3 regions of the Schinkia azotoformans genome follow, and region 1 is predicted to be linked to each of the others. Evidence: predicted binding sites of a transcription regulator. Region 1 holds the regulator's gene; each other region holds the start of a gene.

Region 1 (5,775 bases):
TTACTAATTGAAGTGGATGAAGATACGGTGATTGAGGGCTTTACATTGATTCCGGAAACATTTTAAAAGTTGTTCAATGGCCCATTGAACGTGCCCGAAACACGAGAAAAAACCTAAAATGGGCATGTTTCATTATAGACAGCCCCTATTGAGCCAATTGTTGTTCAAACTCAGCGTCTTGCTCAAATGCTTGAAGTATTTTATTTTTAATTTCCTCATACAAAATAGGAGCATAAAGGGACCCAACTGTGAGAAATCTGTCTTTTCGAGAATCATACACAGCGATGGATCGAATGGTCCAATCGCTTTCCTTTTCTAAAGTAGCTTTAAATAAACGACAATACTTCGGCTCATGCATATTTTCGAAGCAAACCTCAAGTATTGTCCGTTGTTCGTCCTTTTGAACCTTTGTAATAAATATATTTTTCATTTCTATGTATGTAGACATGGCTAAGAATCTCCTTTATCAGCGAGGATATTCCTACTATTTCCATGTGCACTGCTAAATATAGCATCTTGAATAGATCATCTTCAAAATAGTTATCTTAAGACTAAGGAGATGATCAATATGTCACGTAATAGTGAAAGTCAACGTACGCAGGCAACTCCACATTTTGATGGGGAAGCGGAAAGCATCATTAACGGTCCTTTAAGAAGTGCTTCCATTGATCCGTTTGCACCGTTTTATAGAAAACATCATCCCAGTACTGAATCTCAGCTTTTGTCAAGTTAAAATTTCAAAGACGATTACAATAATGCACATACTATTTTTAAAAAAATCTAGACTTATTTTGGATGTGGACAGAGTTTATCCACAGCTCAGAGATGTGGTGGATAACTTCAACAAATTCCGACATAATGGGTTCCGTAGGTGTTCATAAAAATTGTGGATAATTCGATATTTTTCTGTGGATAATGTTAATAACTTTGTGGAGTGCCTGAAAAAAGTGAGTTTATCTGTGAATAACACTGTGGATAGTGTGAATACATAAAAAAAATACCCACATCTGGAAGAAATGGATTTGACAAAATTCCACAAGAAAAAACGTCCAGAAGAATTTTCTCTGAACGTTAATCCTGTAGAGTTTCCCATTCTTCCATCAAGAGTTCGAGATGGTCATGATATTTTTCGTTTTCACTAGTTAACTTGGCTGCCTTCTCATAGTCTTGATAAACTTCAGGGTCACATAATAGTTCATCATTTTCAGCGACTTTCATTTCAATTTGTTCAATTTGTTGTTCGATCTCTTCAATTCGACGTAGGCGCTGGCGATCTTTTCTTTTCTGTTCTTTGTCTTGTTCATATTTTGCCTTGTCCGATTCCGGTGGAGTTGTTTGCACCACTTTTGATGAGGATTGTCCTTCATTTTCAAGCTGTGCCAATTCTTCCATTTCCGCTTTTTTATTCACATAATAATCATAATCACCCAAGTACGACTCCAGTCCTTCTGTGGATAACTCAATCACTCTTGTAGCCAACCGATTTATAAAATAACGGTCATGAGATACAAACAGAATCGTTCCAGGGTAATCGATTAAAGCATTTTCTAGTATTTCTTTGCTATCCAAATCCAAGTGGTTCGTCGGCTCATCGAGAATTAATAGATTTGCCTTCTGCATCATCAGTTTGGCGAGTGCTAATCTTGCCTTTTCACCGCCACTTAGCGAAGAGACTATTTTTAAAACATCATCACCACTAAATAAAAAATTCCCTAATATCGTTCGAATTTCTTTTTCCTGTCTTAATGGATATTCATCCCATAGTTCATGTAAGACTGTTTTATTGGAAGTCAAGTTTGCCTGCTGCTGGTCATAATAGCCAATCGTAACATTGGACCCGTAGTTGATCGTGCCAGTAAGGATCTCAAGCTGCTTAGTAATCGCCTTAAGCAATGTGGACTTTCCAATTCCATTCGGCCCAACTAAGGCAACACTTTCTTCACGCTTAAGCCCGAAGGATACGTTTGTAAGAATCGGCTCCTTTCCTTGATAGGAAACGGTTAAAGAATCCACCATTAACACATCGTTGCCGCTTTGTCTTTCAATATCAAAGGAAAATGAGGCTGACTTTTCATCTCCAAGTGGGCGGTCCATTACTTTCATTCTTTCAAGCTGCTTCCTACGGCTTTGTGCCCGTTTTGTTGTTGACGCTCTTGCAATATTTTTTTGGACGAAATCCTTTAATTTTGCAATTTCCTCTTGTTGCTTTTCGAAAGACTTTAGTTCCTGCTCGTAAACGGCTGCACTTTGCTCTAAATATTTACTATAGTTTCCTACATAGCGGCGACAATTCGTCCGTGATAATTCATAGACTTGAGTCACAACTTTATCTAGAAAATAGCGGTCATGGGAGACGATTAGTAGAGCACCAGGATAACCTTGCAAATATTGTTCAAGCCAGCCCAGCGTTTCAATATCCAAATGGTTCGTCGGTTCATCAAGAATTAATAAATCCGGCTTTGTTAAAAGCAGCTTAGCCATTGCCAAGCGGGTTTTTTGACCGCCGCTTAAGGTTGCAATCGCTGTCGAATAATCAAAATCACCGAAATTAAGCCCATGTAAAACCGTTCGGATGTCAGCTTCATACTGATAGCCGCCTTCATCCTTGAAGGTTACTTGCAGTTCGTCGTATTCTTTTAATAATTTTTCGTATTTTTCGGTATCATCTAAATAGGAAGGATCACCCATTTTTGTTTCCAGTTCACGCAGCTTCTTTTCTTTTATTTGAAGATGGTGAAAAACAGTCAACATTTCATCCCAAATAGAAAGACTAGATTCCAAGCCGGTATCTTGAGCAAGATAACCGATCATTAAATTTTTTGGCTTAATGATTTCGCCGCCATCATACGACATTTGTTCTGAGATAATTTTCAATAAAGTAGATTTCCCTGCTCCATTTCTTCCAACTAGAGCAATTCTATCTTTTGATTGTACTTCTAATTTAATATTAGATAAAATAAGATCAGCACCATAATATTTCGTAAGTTGGTTGACTTGAAGTAGTATCATATCGGTTCACCTCTTCAAATCATAGTTTAGCTTATACAATGTCAAACGAGCAACAAATCTCCTTTTTTGACAAAAATAAATATCATCCTAAACTTTTTTGTATTAAAATATGTGTAAGTCGGGAGATGAATGAAGAATGTCCTTTACTCATTTTAATGAAGAAGGCCGTGCGAAAATGGTCGATATCACTGAAAAAAATGAAACTACTCGTACTGCCATTGCCCATTCTAGCATACAAGTAAATGAAGAAATCTATACAAAAATAAAAGAAAATAAAATGAAAAAGGGCGATGTATTAGCTGTTGCTCAAGTAGCCGGAGTGATGGCAGCCAAGAAAACATCCGAATGGATTCCGATGTGTCATCCATTGATGCTAAAGGGTGTGGATATTTCTTTTTCATGGGAAGAGAAAGCCCCTGAGTATATTTTACATATCGAAACAACTGTTAAAACAAAGGGAAGCACAGGTGTCGAGATGGAGGCTTTAACAGCAGCAACTGCTACAGCGTTAACGGTTTATGATATGTGTAAAGCCGTAGATAAAGGAATGATTATTGGCCGAACATATTTAGTTGAGAAAACTGGAGGAAAAAGCGGAGATTTTCGGAGAAAGGAAAATATTGATTAAGGAGAACGGGGGTATGGTATGTCTTTTGATAAAAACAAAATACCGCAAGCGACTGCTAAACGCTTGCCGTTATATTACCGGTTTATAGCGAATTTACATGCTTCAGGGAAACAGCGTGTTTCCTCAAAAGAATTAAGTGATGCGGTAAAAGTAGACTCAGCCACAATTCGCCGTGATTTTTCTTATTTTGGTGCCCTTGGTAAAAAGGGTTATGGGTACAATGTCAATTATTTATTGTCCTTCTTTAGGCAGACGTTAAGCCAAGATGAAGTGGTGAAGGTGTGCTTAATCGGGGTAGGAAATTTAGGAACCGCCTTTTTGCATTATAATTTTATGAAAAACAATAATTCCAAAATTGTGATGGCATTTGATGTTGACCCAGCGAAAGTCGGCACAGATATCGGAGGTGTTCCAGTTTATCATTTAGATGATTTAGAAAGCAAAATCACAGGTGAATTGGAAGTTGCCATTTTAACCGTTCCTGTACAGGTATCCCAGCCAATAACGGACCGCCTCGTTACGTCAGGAATAAAAGGAATTTTGAATTTTACACCAGCAAGACTGAATGTCCCGGAAGATATTAGAATTCATCATATTGATTTAGCAGTTGAGTTGCAGTCATTAATTTATTTTTTAAAACATTACCCATTAAGTTAATAATTTTATGGGTTGCCCCGGAAAGTTTGCTCAAAAGTACACATGGAAAAACGGCTATCTCTATTTTGAGGCAGCCGTTTTATGATTTTCTTTTTTTAATCATTCTTTTATATAAAATAAATCGAATAGCTGTTGAAAAGTCGAAGGTTGCAATCATCATTAACAGTATCGTAGAAAAGTTCCAAATTGTCTCTTTAGCGCTTTGGATCGCTAAATATGTAAAGAGAGCACCCATCGCCCCATAAATGAGTGCCATTGTATAAGGTGAAGTTCTCATTGTAAAAACCCTCCAACGAAGCTTTGCACCTGTTCATATTGCTTCTGCAGCTTCTCCATATCATCTGCAAATAGGATGCGTACCAACACAACAAAGGTATTCATGGAGACGTGGGCAACAATCGGAACCAGAATTCTTTTTGTTTTAACATAAAGAAAGGAAAACACAAGCCCCATTGCTGTATAGATGATGATATGTGTAAAGTCAAAATGGACAGCTGCAAAAATTAAAGAACTAATGATAGCGGCAATCCAAAAGTTAAATCTTGTATATAAACTGCCAAAGATAATCTGCCGAAAAATAATTTCTTCGAAAATTGGCCCTACTACTGAAGTAACAATAATAAAAATCGGTGTTTGCATCGCGATTTCTACTAAAATCTCTGTGTTTTCAGAGCCCATTTTGATTCCAAGTATCATTTCAATTTGTGCAGCAATAACCTGTGCTAAAAACGCTAAAAAGATCCCGGAAATCGCCCAGCCTGCTGCACGAGTTCTTGATACTCGATTGTTAGTATTATGACGGGCTTTGATGTCTGGCAATAACAACAAAATAACTACTAATAAACCGCCACTAAAGCTTATGACCGTCCAAATGGCCACCGCATCATCCTTTGAGATCCCATTTCGAAGCAGCAAGTCCACACCAAACAAGATCCCCGAAAATTGTACAAAAATATACATTAATATAGTAAGCAAGTATCTGCTTTTCAATGTTATACCCCTTTATGTTTAATCAGATGAACCACTCTTGTATTTTAACATAATTATTTTAAAACCAATAAAAAGATGATTGGTTTTTCAACATTTCGTTAATAATGTTCAGGGAGGTTAATTTTTACAAAAAAAATATAGTTTTTACTTGCAAAAATCTAGTTAATTATTTATTATAATAAATGTGTTAGCACTCAGCATTAATGAGTGCTAATAATTAAAATACTTAAAATTTATCTTAGGAGGGTGTTTCACTTGTTAAAACCATTAGGTGATCGTGTTGTTATTGAGCTTGTTGAAGCAGAAGAAAAGACTGCAAGCGGTATTGTTTTACCAGACACTGCGAAGGAAAAGCCGCAAGAAGGTCGTGTTGTAGCTGTAGGAACTGGCCGTGTATTAGATAACGGTGAGAAAGTTGCTTTAGAAGTTAAAGAAGGCGACCGCATCATTTTTTCTAAATACGCTGGTACAGAAGTGAAATATGAAGGTAA
Region 2 (5,775 bases), on a different contig from region 1:
TATACCAAGAAAAAGTTGCACCACGAGGGCAACCCCTAGGTTCGTATTCAGGCATATTGGGTCCTGTTGTAGGATAGTCCGTTTGCTGAGTTTCCCATGTAATAATTCCATCTTTTACATGAACTTTCCAGCTGCAAGAACCCGTACAATTGACACCATGTGTCGTGCGTACGACCTTATCATGCTGCCATCGCCTTCGATAATATTTTTCTGACTCACGGTCGGCGTGAGACAATGTACTATGATTCGTTATATCGGTTGTTTTACCAAAAAAGGTCATCTTTTTTAGTAACGGAGGAACTTTTTTCTTCATCTCTTTACTCCCTTCATTATTTTTGTCTATTTTTTACAAAAAGGATGCTTGGCAATTTTTAGACAATAATCATAGTGTTTCCAAAAAAACAATTTATACTAATGAAGAAGGAATTTTTATTGGAAAAAGTGATAAGACTCACTTTTTAAGTATTAAGGTTTCGATAGAATGGTATTGAATAAAATAAATTTAGAAATAGTTTTTCGATTGTGTTGTAGAGGAGGAAAATGTAACGATGGAAAAAGACTGGTCAATGGATTTGGAGCATAATGAATATGAATTTGATAAAGACCTCATTATCGAAGATGGTATAAAAGCTGTGGAAGAGACAGCACCAGGATATTATGTCAATTTAGTAACTTCTAACAATTTTGGAGATCCTGAAGAATATCTTACGCCACTATTACGCGAAAAATTTGGTGATGCTATTAAAACAAAATTTATCGACCAATGTGGTTGTGGAGGGTATGTTTTACGAGTATGGAAACTGAAATAAAGATTATTCAAGAGAGTTTAAATCAATATAAGAATTGTCAAGCTGTTCTAAATTATTATGAGGATGAAGAGTTAGTTCAAAGAGATGGACTTGATTTTGAAATCATTCATGTAACTGACGCTGAAATACAATTTTTAATTGGCGACAAAATTAAGGAAGCTATTGATTTATCAAAATATAAAACGTTTGAGCGCTCCAATGAGTTTTTCAAGAATTATTTCGAACTTAAAAACGGAGTCAATATTCTTCGCATTTATTTCCCATAAAAAAACAGGAAGACACCCACTTCCTGTTTTCCTCACTTCCTTCTTATATAAAAATATGAATTAGAAAGAATGTTAAAAATATAAATGCCATCCGCAGATGAAACAATCGCCTAAAACCAGATGCTTTTTTTCTCCTTAGCCACCCACTAAATAAATGAACCGATAATATCAGAATCGCCAATATTCCACTCAGTTTTTTGATATCGATTATTTCTAGCGGATGAAAAGAAATCATAATAATCGCGTGAATACATATTAACGCCGTTGCTGTAATGGCAATCGGAACATGAAACTTCATCATTTTTCTTGAGAAAAGCGCTAAAGTCTTCTTAATCCCCTTTGTTTTACTTTTACGAATAATTAAAAAGATAAAATACATATTGACATTAATAATAAATAAAATTACCGCGATTACAGCAAAGGTTTTACCAACAACAATAACCGGTGAGGAATATTCTCTATGCCAAAAACTCCAAAAGATAACAAGTAAAATAAAGAGTGCATTACTGATTAACCACCCTTTCACCAAATCCCCCCTTTTCTTATAGTATAAAAAAGGCTGACATTTTGGATGCCAGCCTTTAATTCTATTATTTTTTACCGATAGCTACACGCCATACATCAGGACCTTCTTCAAGGTATTCCCAAGTAAATTGCTCGGGTCTTTCCATCATAAATTGATATTGTAATGGACGTGGATCATGGTCATTCGTTAACTCCATAAATTCACCAGGTTGTAGGCCATCAAATGTTTTGAAAATTACTGGATGCTTCTCTCTTGGTGGATAATCAGGTGCATTTACTTTTGCTGCAAATTCCATTTTGTGTTCCCCCTATTGATGATTTATTTTTATTATAATTCCATTATGTCTGATTAATTAAACATAGGGTGTGTTTTATGTCACTAATTCGACACTATTTTGTCACTTTTTTTATAAAAGTATCCCTTGAAATTTATTAATCTTCGTCAATTGCTAAATCTTTAACTGGTAATGGCTCGCCTTCTTGATGTGTTGGCTTACGTAGGTTGAAGATTGCTTTTACAGCCACATACATAATTAATAGTACACCAATTAAGAAAATTGTATCTGGAATCGCACGAATAGTAATTAAGTTTACTACAACATCTTGCTGTAAAAACTCTGGTGAACGTGACACCCAGTAACCTTTCATGAATGCCTCTTTTAATTGTAACCAACCAACTGGAAGTAATGAAATAGCAATCATTCCTGCTAAACCGATGTTCATTAACCAGCAAGAAATTTTAATAATTTTATCATCCCATTTTTCTGGTTTAACAATATTACGTAAAGAGAACACTAGAACAGCAAGTGCGAAGAATCCATAAACACCCATCATTGATCCATGACCATGTGCTGGTGTTAAGAATTGACCGTGTTCAAAATAGCTTACTGCCGGTAAGTTGATTAGGAATCCTAATACCCCTGCACCAACTAAGTTCCAAATACCTACTGAAATTAAGAACCAGAAAGTTGATTTGTAAGGGAAATCAATCCCGCCATCTTTGACGATTTTATAATGCTCATATGCTTCTAAAATCAATAGTGTTAATGGAATTACTTCTAATGCTGAGAAAACAGCACCTAAGGCAATCCAAACTTCAGCAGAACCATTATAGTAAAAGTGGTGACCGATGCCGATCACACCGCTGCCTAATAATAATGTAATTTGGAAATATAACGCTTTGATCGTTGAACTTTTTGTAACTAATCCAAGCTGTACTAATAAGAAACCAATAACGACTACAGCAAATACTTCAAAGATACCTTCTACCCATAAGTGGATAATCCACCAACGCCAGTAATCGGCCATTGTAAAATGTGTATCAGGGTTAATTAATAATGCGAATACGTAGAAAGCTGGAACAGCGATTGCTGAATAGAATAATAAGTGAATCAATCCACCCTTATCAGTTTCACGTTTCAAGCCAGCCTTAATCCCTCTAAATACAAGGAATAACCAAATACCCATACCTGCGATTAAAATAAGCTGCCAAATACGGCCAAGTTCGATATATTCCCAACCATTATGTCCTAATAAGAACCAAAGGTTACCTAATTTACCGTTTGCACCTAACCATTCACCGATCATTGAACCGAATACTAGAACAACTAGTGCCCAGAATAAAACGTCCACTAATAAACCTTGTTTCTTTGGTTCATGTCCGCCAACTAATGGAGCGATATACAGACCCATACCTAACCATGCTGTGGCAATCCAGAAAATTGCCAATTGAAGGTGGTATCCTTTCGTAATTGAGAAAGGTAAAATATCATGAATCCAAGTAATTCCAAAGAAGCTATCTGGTTCAATATAATAGTGAGCAAGAAGCGCACCAAACATGGACTGCACAAAGAAAAGAACAGCCACAACTGCGAAATATTTACCTACTTTAACTTGTGAATTTGTTACTGGTTGTTTGCGTAAATCAATTTTCGGAAACTTACCATCCTCATAAGCCGGATGCATATCTAAATGATAGCGATAGAATACGAATAAAATGATACCAATAAATAGAATTAATAAAGTTACACTAACACCAGACCACCAAACAGCGGATAGTCCCAGTGTATTGCCAGCATCTTCATAATAAGGCCAGTTGTTTGTATAAGTAATTTCGTCGCCTTGGCGCAATGTACTTGATAACCAAGCAGTCCAGAAGAAGAAATCGGAAATTTGTGTGATTTGATCACCTTCAGCTACATAAGCACGGTCTGTAGCAGGCATATGCTCTTCTTTAATTAAACCTGGTTTTAATCCCCAATTATCGCCATTTGTAAATACATCTTGGTAATAAGCTCTAACTTGTTCTAAACCATATACTTGCGCATCTGTTAAAGGTAATGTATCAGACTCTGCATCATAGCGATTTTCACGCATTTCTTTGATGACTTGATCTTTAATAGCTGCTTGTTCATCAGCCGATAACTCTTTATATGGTGCTCCAAATTTTTCTTCAGCTCGAAAATCCTGCATACCTTCTGTATACACTTTTAATGCTTGAGCTGTATAATCAGGGCCCATATAAGAACCATGACCTAATACAGTACCATAATCCATTAAGCCGTACTTTTGGAATACAGCCTGACCACCCATAATGGATGCCTTTGTAATTACAACATCACCACTAGGGCTCGTAATCTCAGTAGGTCTAGGTGCATTGCCTTTAAAAATCCCATAGCCCCCTACTAATAAAACTGTAAAACTAATTAATAATGTGAAAACTAAAATTGATTTCATAAGGGCATTCTTTGAAGTTGGTTTAGATGCCGGATCTGTATCTAGTTTTCTTACACCCATTTATTTTCACTCCATTTTTTCGATATTAGTCCTACGGCGCGCCTTTCACAATGAACATCATACAATCTTAAAAAATATTAAGGTGTGATTTAAAACAACAGTAGGGTGTGTTTTTAATCACTTATCACTATACACATAGTGTTAATTGTAAAAACCTTTTAAAATTTTGCACAAATATACTCTCGTAGCCTGTTCCACAATCTGTTAAGATTAAATTAACATAAGAGAATAGGAGGGAAATCATGGAGAATGTAAAAGAAGTCCGTTCGATTTGCGGTTACTGCGGAACAGGATGTGGATTAATTCTTGAAGTTAAGGATAATCAAATCATTAAAGTACGCGGTGACAAAGATGCCCCGGTAAATAAAGGGCAAACATGCGTGAAGGGAGCTTTTGCCTATAAATATGTACATGCAGAAGATAGACTAACTACTCCTCTCGTTCGTAAAGCTGGTAAACTAGTAGAGGCAACATGGGAGGAAGCACTTCAATTTATCGCTGATAAACTCTCAAGTATTAAAAAGCAATTTGGACCAACAGCTGTATCTATGTTTGCTTGTGCACGCACAACAAATGAATCAAATTATGTAACACAGAAATTTATGAGAGCAGTGATTGGCAGCAATAATATTGATGGCTGCAACCGTACTTGACACGCTCCGAGCGTTGCCGGTCTGGCAACTGTATTTGGTGACGGATCTCCAACAAGTACATTGGAAGATTTTGAGGAAGCAGATGTATTGCTACTAATGGGCTCTAACACTACCGAAGCCCATCCTATTATTTCAAACCGGATGAAAAAAGCAGCTAAAAATGGATTAAAAATTATTGTGATCGACCCTCGAAAAATTGACATGGCGAAAGTGGCAGACCGTCACTTGCAAATCAATGTTGGATCAGATATCGCCTTAATGAACGCCATGATTCATATCATTTTAAAAGAAAAGCTATTTGATGAGGCTTATATCAAGAGAGTTACACTTGATCTAGATAAATTACAAAAACAAGTCGAGCTGTATACCCCTGAATATGCTGCAGCGATTACAGGTCTTACACCAGAGGAAATTGAGGAAACAGCCAGAATTTATGCGACTGCTGGGAATGCAATGATAGCGTATACATTAGGAATAACAGAGCATCATTGTGGGGTCAATAACGTATTTGATATTGCCAACTTGGCCCTTTTAACAGGTCACATCGGTAAGAAAGGAAATGGCATTATGCCGCTTCGCGGACAAAATAATGTCCAAGGAGCAGGTGACATGGGTTGCTTGCCAAATCAGCTTCCTGGACCATTTCCGATTACAAATGATGAATACCGCAGACGTTATGAAGAAGCTTGGAATGTTACGATTGATGGGAAGTCAGGTGATACGCAG
Region 3 (5,775 bases), on a different contig from region 1:
ATGAGCTTCTTTAAACGGTTTTCTAATGATGATGTCATCGTGGATGGGGAATGGTTAAGTAAAGCTAAGGATATGGAAGTTTTAATCAATATTTCAGATATAGAAATTAAAAAGCAAATGGACTTGATCCATTTAGATGTCAATCATTTGAAATTAATCAAAGCCCTTCAGCCATTAATTAAAAAAAATATTGATGTAATTATAGACTCATTTTATGCCTCAATATTAACGGTGGAGGATTTAAAACAAATCATCGAGAAATATTCGACGATTGAGCATTTGAAAAATACTCTCGAGAAGTATTTGATCCAAATGTTTAGCGGTAGAATAGATGATTCTTTTATTGAAAGTCGAAAAAGGGTTGCAAAAGTTCATTATGATATTGAGCTTGAATCAAAGTGGTATATGGCAGCCTTGCAAAATATTCAAATCTCAGTAATGAACTTAATATTCGAGAATATTGGCGGACGCCATTCCATCCGTGAATTTATCATTGCCTTTACAATTCTCCTAAACTTTGAAATACAGCTTGTTCTTGATGAATATCACAAGGAAAATATGCTAGAAAAAGAAAAGCAATATGAAGAGGTTAAATGTGATTTAAAGAATAGAGTCAGGTATGTCAGTGAGGAAGTTGCCGCACTTTCGGAAGAAACAAGCGCCTCAGTTCAACAATTAATCGCCAGCAGTCAGGAAGTTAACTTTAATGTAGTGAACAGTACAAACAAGTCAAAAATGACGAGGGAAGCAGCAAGGGAAGGACAAACCAGAATGCTTGCCCTTAAAAATCAAATCCAATCGATTACAGAAAGTACAGCCCATATGAAGTCGATCATCTTACAGCTTAATGATTCCAGTGAACAAATTAAAAAGGTTGTTTCCATTGTCCAGGATATAGCTGAACAAACCAATTTGCTGGCATTAAATTCAGCGATTGAAGCGGCAAGGGCAGGGGAATATGGAAAAGGATTTGCTGTTGTAGCGGATGAGGTACGGAAGCTCGCGGATGAGACAAAAAAATCAGTTTCTGAAATAAGTACATTAATTGGTAAATCTAATGAATATACAATAGAAGTAGTGAATTCGATTAATGAAGTGCAAGCAATGGTTGTCCAGGGAGAGAACGAGTCCAATTTTACGAGCGAAGCGTTTGAAAATATTTCGAAGTCCATTAATGAATCAATACAAGAAATTCAAAGTGTAGAGGATAAAGTAGATGGATTAGTAAAGGTGATCGAGCAGATTGGGACCGCAACTGAGAAAGTAGCTGCTTCAGCTGAACATTTGGATGAGACAGTAAGATATATTTAGGATAAGTGAGCAATTGCCTATTTCTGTATTTGCCTAAATCTATTATAATTTAATTAGGGGAAACTCCAATCTATTTAAAGGAGGTTTGTCAAGATGCTTAAAGTTGTAGTTGAAAATGACGAATTTGATAAGCAAGACGAACAATCCGATCATAAAAAGCTTCCTTTAGGAAAAAATGTGAAAAAGGCGCTAAAGGAATATTTACGCGACTATAAAGGTCACGGTGACCGGCCTTTATTTCCTTCTCCTAAAAATGAGAAGCTGCCGATAAGAGATTAATAATTTAAATTTAAGTGATGGCTGCCAGTCATATCGGCAGCCTTTTTTATATACTTTTTACAATATTCGGATATTCCTTGGTTTTATGATATTGCTTTCGCAAAAATGACACAAATTTCTAGGAAAAATTATTGATTATGGTGTTGACTAAATGAGCATTCGGGTTTAAAATTATCAGAAAATATTGATAAATTTAAAAACCAAAATAGCAGGAAGGAAGATTTTAAATGCCAAATACAGTTGAGGTAAAGCCGGAAGATAAAAAGCAAACAAAAACAGAAGACCAATCTGTAATTCAATATATTTGTGATCTTTATAATGATAACTAATATGATTAGTTAGTTTCTATTTTTGACTCTCTATTTTGTAGAGGGTCCTTTATCTAGCAGCGATTGAAAGCGCTTAAACCGAAGTTGTCGATATAAATAATTATAACACTTTTCATATTAGTAGAATCTGATTTTTTGTTTTGTAACAAAATGTTTTATATTTTTTGCCATAAATGTGAAATTATTCACAAACTTATGGTATAAAAAATAGACAGGCGTATAATGAGAAATATAGAGAACAAAAATGGTGAGAGAAAATGAAAGGTGGCGCATTGAATTATGGCGGGTACAGCTGTACTTTACCGTAATCAACAGGAGGTTATCGTTTTAGAGGATATTAAGAAGGAAACTTTGGAGGAAATTAAGCAACAATGCGGCGATGAAAATTGTACTTGTACTCTTAACAATCACAAAGTGGATTTAGGAAATGTAATGGTTATTGGCTTCAAAGAGGACGTTGTTGACTGGGATTATGGATATTAATTCTAGACATGGGGTGACTCATGTCTATTAATTTTTTCAAACATTGTCTAGCTTCAGCGCCCAGCGACTCGTAAACTTCGCTGAACGGGCGCTTACGCTTTTCTTATTACTTATTCAAATAACGTGGGAATAAGATGTTATTTTCTTTATGAACATGGATAAACATATCAGACTCAAGTGCTTCTAATCTTTGGAATGTAGTTGTATAAGTCATACAAGCATCCACTGGTAATTCGTAATCATTGGTAATTTCGCGGATAAGCTTCAATAAATCTCCAGCATGATCATGTTCTTTCTCAAGCTCAGTAATAGCTGCTTTAACTTCTTCAAGTTTTTCTGAAGTAGGGCCAGCTTCATATGCTTTTATTAGAGGGAAAATAACTTCGTCTTCTTTAATGATGTGTTCCATTAATTCCTTGCTTAAATCATGAAAATGATTGTACACTTCGCCTAGTTCAGAATGGTTTGAACCATGTACACGATAAATTTTTGTAACGAATTGTCCAAGCATTGGAAGCTCGTCGGTTAAATAGGCATGATGTGTTTGCATTACATGATCGATTAGGTCTGCACTTGAAACTTCTTGCCAGTTCGTAGTTTCAGTGTTCATTGCTTGCATTTTCTCATAGCCTTCATTTAACGCCTGTACAATTTCATCTTCGTTTAAGTTTTTTTCAAGAATGGCATCATGTAGAGGTCGATTTCCACCGCAGCAAAAATCAATTTTGTATTTTTTAAATAAGTCAGCAGCCTGTGGATATTGTGTAACGATATCTCCAACATTCATTGTGCTTGTTATTATTAATGACATAAATCATGTACCTCCTAATAGTAGTTTATATTAAATATATAATAACTTTTACACCATGTGAGTGATGTAAATCACAGATGGATTTAACGTTTTTTATTTGTCTAAAAAAATGTTCGAAAAATGTTTTTAAAAAATTTGCAAATTTGTCAAAATTACTCTTTAAAAAGTTTGTGAACAATTGTACAATTGAAAATATATATAACAACATAGGTTAATGTAACTACGGTGGGAATAGTGTTATTGGATTATTAAAACATTGAAAACGTTTGCTTTAATTTTTTTAGATTGTGGTTATTTAGAGAATAGAAATAGTATTCTTGTTTCTAAACTCTTTTAATATAACATTTAACTTTATTCAGCAGAAGTTCGCTACTGAATAAAGTTAAGCCTCCGGCGAGCCTTGCGATTTTCAGAGGTAGTTTTTCGAGCAAGCTCGAAAAAATCTGGGCGCAAATACGCCAAGGTGTATTTGATTTACGGTTTTCTAAAAAAAGTGTGGTTTATTCGAGAGGAGTGTGTTTCTTTTGCACATCGTTGTTTGTGTAAAACAAGTTCCAGACACAAAAATCATCAAGGTTAATCCAAAAACGAACACATTGGACCGCCGTGGAGTTCCTGCGATATTGAATCCTTATGATGGTCATGCCGTGGAAGAGGCAGTTCGTATTAAAGAGCAGGTAGGTGGAAAGGTTACCGTTTTATCGATGGGGCCACCACAAGCTACAGAGGTTATTAAGAAGTGTATCGAAATTGGAGCAGATGCAGGCTATCTGATTACCGACCGCAGGTTTGCCGGTGCGGATACATTGGCTACCAGCTATGCATTGTACAATGCTCTCGATAAAATATCAAAAAATGATCCAATTGATTTAGTGATTTGCGGTTTACATGCCATTGATGGGGATACAGGACAGGTTGGACCTGGAATAGCAAGACGGTTAAATATTCCACCTGTTACAAAAGTCATAAAAATTGATGAAGTGAATGAAAGCGAAAAGTATATTAAAATTCACCGTAAAATTGAAGATGGCTACGAAGTGATCCAATCGCAGCTGCCATGTTTAATTACTGTCGAAAAAGAAATCAACGAAGTTTCATATTCACCAATGCCAAATATGATTAAAGCAGCAAGGTATCAACCGGTTATTTGGACAGTTGACGATTTTGAAGGAGTAGATATTGCACAACTTGGCTTAAAAGGTTCACCAACGATTGTTGGAAAGATGTGGGCACCACAGCCGCCTGAAAAGGCTAAAATTTTAGAAGGCAGCCCAAATGAACAGGTTAAGGAAATCGTATCAACTATCTTTGCTGAAAAGAGCGAACTTTTCGGGCAGTAAATAGGGGGATGTAATATGATCGAAGAATATAAAGGCGTCTGGGTATTTATTGAAGAGCGTGAAGGCGAAATTGCTGGAGTATCACTTGAGCTTTTAGGTGCCGGGCGTGATTTAGCGAATAAACTAGAGGTGCCGCTGGCAGGTTTCCTTTTGGGAAATAATATTAAAGGTTTGGCGAATACTTGTTTTGAATATGGTGCTGACGAAGTGTATCTAATCGATGATCCCATTCTTCAAAACTATCGGACAGAGCCATTTATGCATGGTGCAAGTCATTTAATAAGAAAATATAAACCGGAAATCATTCTTTATGGTGCAACGTCTAACGGGAAGGATTTAGCAAGTGCGATAGCTACAGATATTAGCACCGGATTGACGGCGGATACGACGATGCTCGACGTAGATGTAGAGAAACGTCTATTTGAAGCAAGTCGTCCTGCATTTGGTGGAAATATCATGGCGACCATTCTTTGTAAAAAACACCGCCCGCAAATGGCAACAGTAAGACCTAAGGTTATGAAGGCATTGCCTCCTGAAAAAGGCCGCAACGGAACTGTTATTGAGGAAAAGCTAGGTTTAGAGGAAAAGAGTCTTCGAACAAAAGTTTTAGAGATTGTTAGGGATACAACGAAAAAAGCAAGCTTGGCCGATGCCCATATTATTGTGGCCGGCGGTAAAGGTATGGGGGATGAAAAGAACTTCCAGTTGCTATATGAATTTGCTGATGTGATTGGTGCAACAGTAGGCGGTACTCGTGATGTAGTTGAGGCTGGCTGGCTTGATCACCACCTGCAAATTGGCCAGACAGGTGAAACGGTATCACCAAAAATTTATTTTGCATTTGGAATTTCCGGTGCTATTCAGCATGTTGTTGGAATGAAAAACTCTGAACTTATTATTGCTGTAAACAAAGACCCTAATGCAGCCATCTTTGATGCATCGCATTATGGAATTGTTGGGGATGCGATGGAGATTCTTCCGTTACTCATTCAAGAATTCAAAGCAGCACTAGAAAAGTCCGGAGGTGTAATGGAGCATGTCTGAGAAATTTGATGTTATTATTGTAGGTGCGGGACCCGCGGGTTCTGCATGTGCTTATACAAGTGCCAAAGCAGGATTAAAAGTCTTATTAATTGAACGTGGTGAATACCCTGGTGCTAAAAACGTAATGGGTGGTATTCTATACAGAAAGCAGTTGGAAGACATTATTCCCGAGTTTTGG

The links. The regulator Rex, encoded in region 1, represses fermentation and respiration genes when NADH is low (regulators of the CRP and FNR family bind a similar motif). The targets are predictions, from matches to a motif close to TTGTGAAATATTTCACAA.
Region 2: the regulator Rex is predicted to act here: its motif matches at 4,553-4,570, upstream of P9E47_RS14075 (nitric-oxide reductase large subunit).
Region 3: the regulator Rex is predicted to act here: its motif matches at 3,382-3,399, upstream of ric (iron-sulfur cluster repair di-iron protein).

Annotation. Positions count from the first base shown of each region.
Region 1 covers NZ_JARSMD010000034.1:5,400-11,174, reverse strand. The annotation lists gene P9E47_RS19540 (DUF4317 domain-containing protein) at 1-66, shown strand, start outside; gene P9E47_RS19535 (hypothetical protein) at 146-448, opposite strand; gene P9E47_RS19530 (hypothetical protein) at 569-733, shown strand; gene P9E47_RS19525 (ABC-F family ATP-binding cassette domain-containing protein) at 1,072-3,009, opposite strand; gene moaC (cyclic pyranopterin monophosphate synthase MoaC) at 3,146-3,637, shown strand; gene P9E47_RS19515 (redox-sensing transcriptional repressor Rex) at 3,656-4,294, shown strand; gene P9E47_RS19510 (YdiK family protein) at 4,374-4,571, opposite strand; gene P9E47_RS19505 (CPBP family intramembrane glutamic endopeptidase) at 4,568-5,284, opposite strand; gene groES (co-chaperone GroES) at 5,540-5,775, shown strand, end outside.
Region 2 covers NZ_JARSMD010000022.1:55,206-60,980, forward strand. The annotation lists gene P9E47_RS14050 (nitrate reductase subunit alpha) at 1-313, opposite strand, end outside; gene P9E47_RS14055 (CGCGG family putative rSAM-modified RiPP protein) at 549-809, shown strand; gene P9E47_RS14060 (hypothetical protein) at 794-1,075, shown strand; gene P9E47_RS14065 (hypothetical protein) at 1,119-1,601, opposite strand; gene P9E47_RS14070 (DUF2249 domain-containing protein) at 1,666-1,896, opposite strand; gene P9E47_RS14075 (nitric-oxide reductase large subunit) at 2,033-4,396, opposite strand; partial or broken gene P9E47_RS22945 (hypothetical protein) at 4,639-4,797, shown strand; gene fdhF (formate dehydrogenase subunit alpha) at 4,777-5,775, shown strand, end outside.
Region 3 covers NZ_JARSMD010000019.1:163,582-169,356, forward strand. The annotation lists gene P9E47_RS11670 (globin-coupled sensor protein) at 1-1,311, shown strand; gene P9E47_RS11675 (hypothetical protein) at 1,405-1,590, shown strand; gene P9E47_RS11680 (hypothetical protein) at 2,199-2,402, shown strand; gene ric (iron-sulfur cluster repair di-iron protein) at 2,509-3,213, opposite strand; gene P9E47_RS11690 (electron transfer flavoprotein subunit beta/FixA family protein) at 3,738-4,553, shown strand; gene P9E47_RS11695 (electron transfer flavoprotein subunit alpha/FixB family protein) at 4,569-5,597, shown strand; gene P9E47_RS11700 (FAD-dependent oxidoreductase) at 5,590-5,775, shown strand, end outside.